DNA from 3 places in the Streptomyces sp. NPDC005761 genome. Region 1 is predicted to be linked to each of the others. Evidence: riboswitches for the same ligand, from Rfam matches in the RefSeq annotation. Region 1 holds a riboswitch; each other region holds the start of a gene.
The links. A riboswitch is a leader RNA that binds a small molecule or an ion and turns the genes downstream of it on or off. The one in region 1 is predicted to bind cobalamin.
Positions count from the first base shown of each region.

Region 1 (3,263 bases):
TGGGCGCGGCCGATCTCTGCCCCCTCGCGGGTGACGAAGGAGTTGAGCGACATGTTCTGCGCCTTGAACGGCGCGACCTTCACGCCCCGGCGCACCAGCCAGCGGCAGATGCCCGCCGTGACGACGCTCTTGCCCGCGTCCGAGGTGGTTCCGGCGACCAGCAGTCCGCCGCTCATGTCGGTCTCCGTCCTGAGAGTCGAGGTGCTGCGGTACGAGGTGCTGCGGTACGAAGTCCTGTGGTGCGGGCGATCGGCGCACGGCCGCCCGCGATCCGCCGAGCCGCGAGCCCCGCGCCGAGCCGGGCCGCCACGCTGACGCCGAGGGCCAGCGCGCTCACCCGGCGCGACAGCCGTACGGCCCGCTCGATGTCCTCGGGCTCCACCGCGCGGCCCGTCCCCCCGTTGAGCACGGGACGGTGCTCGACCCGGCCGTCGTAGGCGAGCGTCCCGCCGAGCCGCACGCCGAGCGCCCCCGCGAACGAGGCCTCCACCGGCCCCGCGTTGGGGCTCGGGTGCTTGGCCGCGTCCGCCTGCCAGGCGTGCGCCGCTCCCCGTGGCCGCCCCCCGGCGGTCACGGCGAGCAGAGCGGTCAGCCGCGCGCCCGGCCAGCCCATGAGGTCGTCGAGGCGGGCCGAGGCCCAGCCGTAGCGCCGGTAGCGGGGTGACTTGTGGCCGACCATCGCGTCGAGCGTATTGGCGGCCCGGAAGCCGACGAGTCCGGGGATCCCGCCGAGCGCGCCCCACACCAGGGCGCCCACCACGGCGTCCGAGGTGTTCTCGGCGACGGACTCCACGACGGCGCGGGCGATCTGCGGACCGTCCAGGGACTGGGGGTCGCGGCCGCACAGATGCGGCAGCCGCTCACGGGCCAGTTCGAGGTCCCCGGCGGCCAGGGCGTCACCGATGGACCGGGCCTCGCGCCCCAGCGACGTACCACCGACGACGGCCCAGGTGGCGGCGGCGGTCAGGGCGACGGACGCGGCGGGGTGGCGGCGCAGCGCACGGGAGACCAGCGCGGCACCCCCGGCGGCACCTCCGGCGCAGACCAGGGTGTGCAGTGCGCCCCACCCGCGGTGGTCGCGCCACAGGCGGCGTTCGACGCCTGCCGCGGCCCGCCCGAAGGCGGCGACCGGGTGCCCCCTGCGCGGGTCACCGAGCAGCAGATCGCCGATCAGACCGGCCGTGGCGCCGTACGCGAAGATGCGATCGGCACGCACGCTTCAGCCGGCCGTCGCGCCTCGAAGGGTCCTCGTACAGGCCATTGCTGGCAGGAGCAACGCGGGAAGAGACGCACGGCGGCCGGGCATGGCGATATGTCCTCACTCAGGGTCCGCGCCCTGGTTCGACGTGACGGCGACGAGAGTCTCCTGGCTTCCGGATCCGCAGTTCCCCCGGCCTTCCAGTCCGCTCGCGTGGACCGTGACTTCCGTGGTGGGGGACTGCTCCCCGGTGACAGTGGCGGGACCGCGCCGGATTCGCACCGGCTTCCTCTGCTGTCGCCGTAATGGCTCCGGCAGTCCACCACGCTGTGCGAACGCCCGTCAACTTGCCGTTGACCTGCGACGGTCCGGTGTGCTGAGACGCACATCGGGCCGGACGCGCACGAGGTGCGGCCGGCCCGATGCGGGTGGGAGTGGTGGGGCTCAGGCGACGATCAGATAGATGCCGTAGGCCACGGCCGCGGCGCACAGTCCGAAGCAGACGTACGCGCCGGTGCGGGCCAGCATGAGCGATCCGCCTGCGGAACCACCCTGCGCGGCCGGTTCCGGCTGCTTGGAGAGGCCGACGATGCCGAGGGTGAAGAGTCCCACGAGAGCGACGGTGGCGACGAGGGAGACGCCGAAGACGGTGCCGAGGGCTGCCCAGTCGATGTTCATGTGGATCTGTCCTTACCGGAGCTCTTGGGGTCCCTAGACCGTGGCGGGTCGGGCCGGGTCGGTGACCGGTCCGGCCGGGGCCGGGATGGTCGCCATGAGGTCGTGGGTCTGGGCAGCCGCGGTGGGCGGCGGGCTGACGGCCGCGATGGCGGTGGTGACGACGCCCGCGGGCTCGGCGTCGGCGTCGGACGGGGCGACGTCCCCGTGCCCGACGGGCTTGCGGCGCGACAGCATCCAGATCGCACCGGAGCCCGCGACCAGCAGCGCCGCGACGACCACGACACCCCAGGTGCCCTGCTTGGTGAGGAGCTCGGCACCCGCGCCGACCAGACCGGCGGCCGGCAGGGTCAGGCCCCAGGCGACGAACATCCGCGTGGCGGTGGACCAGCGGACCACACCGCCCTTGCGGCCGAGGCCCGCGCCCATGACGGCACCGGAGCACGACTGGGTGGTGGAGAGGGAGAAGCCGAGGTGCGAAGAGGCCAGGATGACGGTGGCCGCGCTGGTCTGTGCGGCGAAGCCCTGCGGAGGCTTCAGTTCGGTCAGACCGCTGCCCATGGTGCGGATGATGCGCCAGCCGCCCAGGTAGGTGCCGAGTGCGATGGCGAGGCCGGCGCACACGATGACCCAGACCGGCGGATTCGACCCGGGGGCGAGGACGCCACCGGTGACCAGGGCGAGCGTGATGATGCCCATGGTCTTCTGCGCGTCGTTGGTGCCGTGGGCGAGCGAGACGAGCCCGGCGGAGGCGATCTGGCCGGCGCGGTATCCCTTCGCGGTGGCCTTCTCCTGGGCGCCGCCCGTGACCTTCCCGCCGATGCGGTACGTCAGCTTGGTGGCCAGCAGCGCGGCCAGGCCGGCGACGACCGGCGCGGCGACCGCGGGGAGCAGCACCTTGGTGACGACGGTGCCGCCGTCGACCGACGACCAGCCCGCGGACATCACCGCGGCGCCGATCAGGCCGCCGAACAGTGCGTGGGAGGAGCTGGACGGCAGGCCGACCAGCCAGGTCAGCAGATTCCACAGGATGGCGCCGACGAGCGCCGCGAAGATGACCTCGGTTCTGAGCCCGTCTTCGTTGATGATCCCGCCGGAGATCGTCTTGGCGACCTCCACCGACAGGAACGCGCCTACGAGGTTGAGAACGGCGGACATGGCCACCGCTGTCTTGGGTTTGAGTGCGCCGGTCGAGATGGTCGTGGCCATCGCGTTGGCGGTGTCGTGGAAACCGTTCGTGAAATCGAACACTAGAGCTGTCACGATCACAATCGCGAGCAGCAGCGTGATGTGTTCCATTTACCCAGGCAATCGTTCGACGTCAGTGGCACGTGGACCGTAGGCAATCCGGGTGAACGGAAGATGAACTGGGCAGGGCGTTGCGGTGACC
Region 1 covers NZ_JBEXXX010000040.1:32,444-35,706, forward strand. Annotated here, with positions in the region: gene ABZ434_RS28405 (cobyric acid synthase) at 1-176, opposite strand, end outside; gene ABZ434_RS28410 (cobalamin biosynthesis protein) at 173-1,216, opposite strand; cobalamin riboswitch at 1,360-1,491, opposite strand; gene ABZ434_RS28415 (hypothetical protein) at 1,643-1,876, opposite strand; gene ABZ434_RS28420 (inorganic phosphate transporter) at 1,910-3,172, opposite strand.

Region 2 (3,263 bases), on a different contig from region 1:
TCGGCGGGCTGTTCACCCGGTGGTTCCACCGCTGGGCGCTGCTCGCGGGCTGGGCGGTCGGCATGGTCTACGGAACGGCTGCCGCGTACGGGGTCGCCAGCCCGACCCAGAAGCACTTCGGCGGGTCCTCCAAGGAGATCCCGGGCATCGGCGAGATCGGCTACATCGGTCTGACGGCCTTCGTGCTGAACGTCGTGGTCGTCGTCGTCCTCACCTTCGTCCTGAACGCCGTGAAGGCGCCCGCCGGGGTCGACGAGACCTCCCCGGGCGACTACACCGCGGACGCGGGCGACCCGGGTGTGAAGACGGAGCTCCCGCCGGCCACCGCCGGTGCGGCCGGCGGTCACTGACCTGCGCCCTGCGTGAACGGGCCGCCGTCACCCTCCGCGAGGGTGCGGCGGCCCGTTCGCGAGCCGGGGCGGAAAAGCCCTTGCGGCCCCGGCCCGTGCGTGCGGCACACTGCCACGTATGGACATGACGATCCGGCCGGTCGAGCCTGCCGAGCACGCGCTCCTCGGCGAGATCACCGCTCAGGCCTATCTCGGCGACGGCCTCCTGGACTTCGGCGCCGACGATCCGTACCTGGTGCAGCTGCGCGACGTGCCCCGCCGCGCAGCCGAGGCCGAGGTGCTGGTGGCCGCCGATGCGGAGGGCCGCGTCCTGGGCGGGGTCACCTACGCCCCGCCGGGCAACCCGTGGGCCGACATCGCGGCGGCCGACGAGGCCGAGTTCCGGATGCTGGCGGTCTCCCACGAGGCCCGTGGCGCCGGGGCGGGCGAGGCGCTCGTACGGGCCTGTATCGACCGCGCACGGGGCACCGCGGGGGTCACGGGGCTCGTCCTGTCGACGCAGCCGGGGATGCTCGGGGCCCACCGGATCTACGGGCGCCTCGGTTTCGTACGGACCCCCGAGAGGGACTGGAATCCGATCGCCGACCTGAAGCTGCTGACCTACCGTCTGGAGCTCCGTCCCGTGGCGTGAGAGCGCGCTGGGGCCACGTACGACACAACATGTGGGGGCTGCCGCATCCGGCAGCCCCCACATGTATGCTCGTGCTCGCTGTCGCCGCAGGGAAATCCGGTGCGAATCCGGAACTGTCCCGCAACGGTGTGTTCGGTGCGCATTTGCGCACCCCTGAGTCCGAGATCCTGCCGACAGCGCATCCGGCTCGACCGATCCGGATGCCCAGACGTCCGGGCCTCGTGGATGGGCCGGTGGACGCCGCACGGAGCGCTGCCCTGCCGCGCCCCGCCCGGCTGCCCCCGCTCCCCGAAGGCCCCGAGCCGAGCGAGGGAGAGCACCGCGTGACCATCGCGCCAGCCGATCCGGTTTCAGCGGCCGAGTCCGAAGCAGCCGAGGCCGAGGCGGCCCGGTCCGGCGGACCCGCGAAGGACGGACCCGGGACCGCACTGCTGCGGACCCTCACCGACCTCACCGCCGATCTGCCCGACACCGACCCCGGACGCGTCGCCGCCGCCGCGCTGCGCGGCCGCAACGCCCGGTCGGACGAGGCCGAGCTGCGCTCGCTGGCCACCGAGGCCGCCGCGGGCCTGATCTCCGAGGACCCCGCCTACTCCCGGCTCGCCGCCCGTCTCCTCACCCGCACCATCGCGGACGAGGCGGCCGGGCAGGGCGCGACGTCGTTCTCCGCCTCGGTCGCCGTCGGGCACCGTGAGGGCCTGATCGCGGACCGCACCGCCGAGTTCGTCACGCTCCACGCGGCCGCCCTGGACGCGCTGGTCGGGCGGTCGCTCGCCGACGGCGCCGACGACCGCTTCGGCTACTTCGGTCTGCGCACCCTGCACAGCCGCTACCTGCTGCGCCACCCGCTCACCCGTCAGGTCATCGAGACGCCGCAGCACTTCATGCTGCGCGTCGCCTCCGGTCTCGCCGAGGACACCTCCGAGCGCGCTCTGGACGAGGTCACCGCGCTGTACGGGCTGATGAGCCGACTGGACTACCTGCCCTCCTCCCCCACGCTCTTCAACTCCGGTACCCGGCACCCGCAGATGTCCTCCTGCTACCTGCTGGACTCCCCGCTGGACGAGCTGGACTCCATCTACGACCGCTACCACCAGGTGGCGCGCCTGTCCAAGCACGCGGGCGGCATCGGTCTCTCGTACTCCCGCATCCGCGCCCGCGGTTCGCTGATCCGCGGCACCAACGGGCACTCCAACGGCATCGTGCCGTTCCTGAAGACGCTCGACGCCTCCGTCGCCGCGGTCAACCAGGGCGGCCGGCGCAAGGGCGCCGCCGCCGTCTACCTGGAGACGTGGCACGCGGACATCGAGGAGTTCCTGGAGCTGCGCGACAACACGGGCGAGGACCAGAGGCGTACGCACAACCTCAACCTGGCGCACTGGATCCCCGACGAGTTCATGCGCCGGGTGGACGCGGACGGCACCTGGTCGCTGTTCTCCCCGGCCGACGTGCCCGAACTGGTCGACCTCTGGGGCGACGAGTTCGACGCCGCCTACCGGGCCGCCGAGGCCAAGGGCCTGGCCCGCAAGACCATGCCGGCCCGTGAGCTGTACGGCCGGATGATGCGGACCCTCGCCCAGACCGGCCAGGGCTGGATGACGTTCAAGGACGCCTCCAACCGCACCGCGAACCAGACCGCCGAGCCGGGCCGCGTCGTGCACTCGTCGAACCTGTGCACCGAGATCCTGGAGGTCACGGACGACGGCGAGACGGCCGTCTGCAACCTCGGCTCGGTCAACCTCGGCGCGTTCGTCGAGGGCGGCACGATCGACTGGGAGCGCCTCGACGCCACCGTCCGCACCGCCGTGACCTTCCTCGACCGGGTCGTGGACATCAACTTCTACCCGACCGAGCAGGCCGGCCGGTCCAACGCCCGCTGGCGGCCGGTGGGTCTGGGTGCCATGGGCCTCCAGGACGTCTTCTTCCGGCTGCGGCTGCCGTTCGACTCCCCCGAGGCCCGCGCCCTGTCGACGAAGATCTCCGAGCGGATCATGCTCGCCGCCTACGAGGCGTCCTGCGATCTCGCGGAGCGCTCCGGCCCGCTGCCCGCCTGGGCCGAGACACGTGCCGCCCGCGGTGTGCTGCACCCCGACCACTACGACACCGAGTTCCACTGGCCGGAGCGCTGGGACGCCCTGCGCGCCCGGGTCGCGGAGACCGGCATGCGCAACTCGCTGCTCCTGGCCATCGCGCCGACCGCGACGATCGCCTCGATCGCGGGTGTGTACGAGTGCATCGAGCCGCAGGTCTCCAATCTCTTCAAGCGCGAGACGCTCAGCGGT
Region 2 covers NZ_JBEXXX010000022.1:7,768-11,030, forward strand. Annotated here, with positions in the region: gene mctP (monocarboxylate uptake permease MctP) at 1-350, shown strand, start outside; gene ABZ434_RS20605 (GNAT family N-acetyltransferase) at 469-981, shown strand; cobalamin riboswitch at 1,034-1,171, shown strand; gene ABZ434_RS20610 (ribonucleoside-diphosphate reductase subunit alpha) at 1,305-3,263, shown strand, end outside.
Region 2: it holds a riboswitch for cobalamin, as region 1 does, so the genes downstream of both, ABZ434_RS20610 (ribonucleoside-diphosphate reductase subunit alpha) here and ABZ434_RS28410 (cobalamin biosynthesis protein) in region 1, are expected to answer to the same signal.

Region 3 (3,263 bases), on a different contig from region 1:
GTCGACGCCCTCGCCCGGGCCGGGCGCACCGACCAGGCCCGGCTGGTCCTGGAGAAGATGCTCACCTACGCCAACCATCTGGGCCTGTACTCGGAGGAGATCGCCCTCACAGGGCGCCAACTGGGCAATTTTCCGCAGGCGTTCACGCACCTGGCCCTGATCGACGCCGCCATCACGCTGGACGCCAGGCTCAATGCGGCGAACGGGGGCAGCGGAGCGGGGTAAGGGCTCCCGCGAGGAGAACGCTGCCGGGCGACGGGCCCCGCCGCGCCCTGCCGCGACCGTCAGATCCTCGCCCCCGGTGCGAGTGGCCGGCCGCAGCGCAGGTTCCACCGCCCCGACCTGCCGCCGAGCTCCGTCACGGTCAGCGGGGCCACGTCCAGCCGCCAGAACGCCTGCGGCGGGAGGCCGAGCGCATGGACGACCGAGGCCCGGATCACGCCGGGTTCGACCACCCCCAGGACCCGGCCGGCGCTGTCCCCGTGGACGTCCGCCTCCGCCGGCCCCCGCACCCGGTCGGGCAGGGCGTCGAGCCACGCGCCCACTCGGGCGCAGAGCTCCAGCAGCGACTCGCCCCCGTGCGGGGCAGCCGCCGGATCCGCAAGCCAGGCCGCCACCCCGTCCGGCTCGCCCGCGCTCACCTCCGACAGCCGGGCACCGGTCCAGCGGCCCATCTCCCAGTCCCGCAAGGCGTCTTCGGTGGCCGACCGCAGCCCGAGAGCCTCCGCGGTCGCGGTGCAGCGCCGGGACGGCCCCCGCAGCCACCGGTCCGCGGTAGGCACCGAGCCGGCGGCAGCCCGTGCCTGCGCGAGCCCGGCGTTGTCCAGGGGGGCGTCACCGGCGAACCGGGCCTCGCGCAGTGCGGCGTTCATCCCCGGTGAGATCAACATCACCCGTACCGTCATACCCGCTCTCAACTCCCTGAACTGTGGCCACGTGGCCAAGCACACCATGGCATCCGGGGCCCGCCGGCCGGCCACGGGCACCATGGCGGCTGTCACGCCCAAGCGGTATGGTCGCGACGACACGACGAGGGTGTGACGGAAGTCCGGTGAGAATCCGGCACGGTCGCGCCACTGTGAACCCGTACCCGTACGGGAAGTCAGACCCAGCACCTTCGTCTCAGGCACCACGATCGGGACGCGTGTTCCCCCAGGAGGTTCTGCCATGGCACAGACTGCTGCCCCCGCGACAGTCACACCCGCCATCACCCCCATCTCGCTGAAGGCCATTGCCCCTTGGGCGGTCTTCTTCGGCGTCGTCATGCTGATCCTGCTGTACTTCGTCGGCGCCGAGCAGGGCGCCACCGCGCTCATCTCGGGCGAAGGCGTGCACGAGTGGGTCCACGACGGACGTCACCTCCTCGGTTTCCCCTGCCACTGATCCATCCGGCTGATCCAGGGGAATCCCTCATGAACTCCATATCTGTCAGAGCACTGCTGGTCCGCGGCATGCTGGCCGGCCTCGTCGCGGGCGCCCTCGCGCTCGCGGTGGCGTACTTCCTCGGCGAGTCGCGCGTGGACGCGGCCATCGCCCTCGAAGAGGCGCACAGCCACAGCCACGGCCACGACCACGGCGGCGGCGAGGAACTGGTCAGCCGGGGCATGCAGGCCACCGGCGGCCTCGCCACCGGTGTACTCGTCTTCGGCGTGGCCGTCGGCGGCATCGCGGCACTCGTCTTCTGTTACGCCCTCGGCCGGTTGGGACGGTTCGGCCCCCGGGCGACGGCCGCGCTGGTCGCGGGCGCCGCCCTGCTGACCGTGTACATCGTGCCGTTCCTGAAGTACCCGGCGAATCCGCCGGCGGTCGGCAACCCCGACACCATCGGCCGGCGCACCGCGTTGTTCTTCCTGATGGTCGCGCTGAGCGTCCTGCTGGCCGTGGCCGCCGTCATCCTCGGCAGGCGGCTCGCTCCACGCCTGGGCAACTGGAACGCCTCCGTCGCGGCTGCCGCGGGCTATGTGCTGGTCATCGGGCTGGCCTACGCCTTCCTGCCGTCGTTCAACGAGGTCGGAAAGGACTTCCCGGCGTCCCTGCTCTGGGAGTTCAGGCTGGCCACCCTCGCGGTGCAGATCACGCTCTGGACCACCTTCGGGCTGGTCTTCGGCCATCTCACCGAGCGGCTGCTGGCGCCGAGACCGGATACGGTCACGGCCCAGGACGGCAAGGCGAACAGGCCGGCCACCGCCGTCGGCTGATTCCGCGAGCACCACCCGCCCGTCACCGGGGCCGGACGCCGTGCCATGTGCAGAGCAGTCAGGACGCACGCGGTGCCGACATCACGCACAGAGCCCGCCGGGAACATCCCGGCGGGCTCTGTCGCGCGCGGAAACCGCCTCACTCCCGCCCGGCGGACCCGTCCCAGTCGATCCGGTAGTGCTTCAGCTGCGCGTCCTGCTTCACGAGACGCATGCCCGCCGCGGCCATGACGTACTGGGAGGCGACGTTGTCGAGGTCGGTGTCCCCGTGCACGCACGCGACGCCCCGGTCGCGGGTGAAACGCAGGAGTGCCCGGAGCGCCTCGGAGGCGTACCCCCGACCCCGCATCGATTCCACGAGCCCGTAACCGATCGTGACGTGGCCCTTCTCGTCGGGCGCTCCGTGGAACCCGGTTCCACCGATCACCAGCCCGTCCTCGCGGCGGCGTATCGCGTACGAACCGTACGGAGTGGGGTCGCCGGTGCCGGCGCATGTTTCCAGGAACCGGCGGGCCGCCCTCGACTCACCCGGCGAGGGATAGCCCGGAGCCCAGCGGGCACCGTCAGCCGGCTCGCCCGCTGCCACCTGCTCGGCGTCGGCAACGGTCATCGGGGACAGGATCAGCCGCGGCGTGACGAGGTCGGTCATGCCCTGTGAAGTATCACGGGGCACGTCCGGGACGCACCCGGATATCCGGGTGCGTCCCGGTGCGCGTGCCGCTCAGGCACCACCTGACGGGGTGAAGTCCCCGGACAGCGCGGCCGCCATCCGCAACTGCGTGCCGGCCTCGGCCTGTCGGCCCTGACGCTCCAGCGTCCGGCCGAGCATCAGCCGGGCGTACTGCTCGACCGGGTCGAGTTCCAGCACCGCGCGCAGCTCCGTCTCCGCCCGGACGAGCCGCGCCGAGTGGTAGTAGGCCCGCGCCAGCAGCAGCCGGGGCGCGACCTGCTCCGGAACCTCCTCGACGAGTCCGCCCAGAATCCTGGCCGCGGTCGCGTACTCCTTCGACTCGAAGAAGAACTGCGCGCGGTCCCAGCGCTCGGCGGCGGTGCCGAACTCGTAGT
Region 3 covers NZ_JBEXXX010000016.1:47,401-50,663, forward strand. Annotated here, with positions in the region: gene ABZ434_RS17215 (glycoside hydrolase family 15 protein) at 1-225, shown strand, start outside; gene ABZ434_RS17220 (histidine phosphatase family protein) at 285-905, opposite strand; adenosylcobalamin (AdoCbl) riboswitch at 1,029-1,122, shown strand; gene ABZ434_RS17225 (CbtB-domain containing protein) at 1,168-1,383, shown strand; gene ABZ434_RS17230 (CbtA family protein) at 1,413-2,198, shown strand; gene ABZ434_RS17235 (GNAT family N-acetyltransferase) at 2,338-2,847, opposite strand; gene ABZ434_RS17240 (tetratricopeptide repeat protein) at 2,920-3,263, opposite strand, start outside.
Region 3: it holds a riboswitch for cobalamin, as region 1 does, so the genes downstream of both, ABZ434_RS17225 (CbtB-domain containing protein) here and ABZ434_RS28410 (cobalamin biosynthesis protein) in region 1, are expected to answer to the same signal.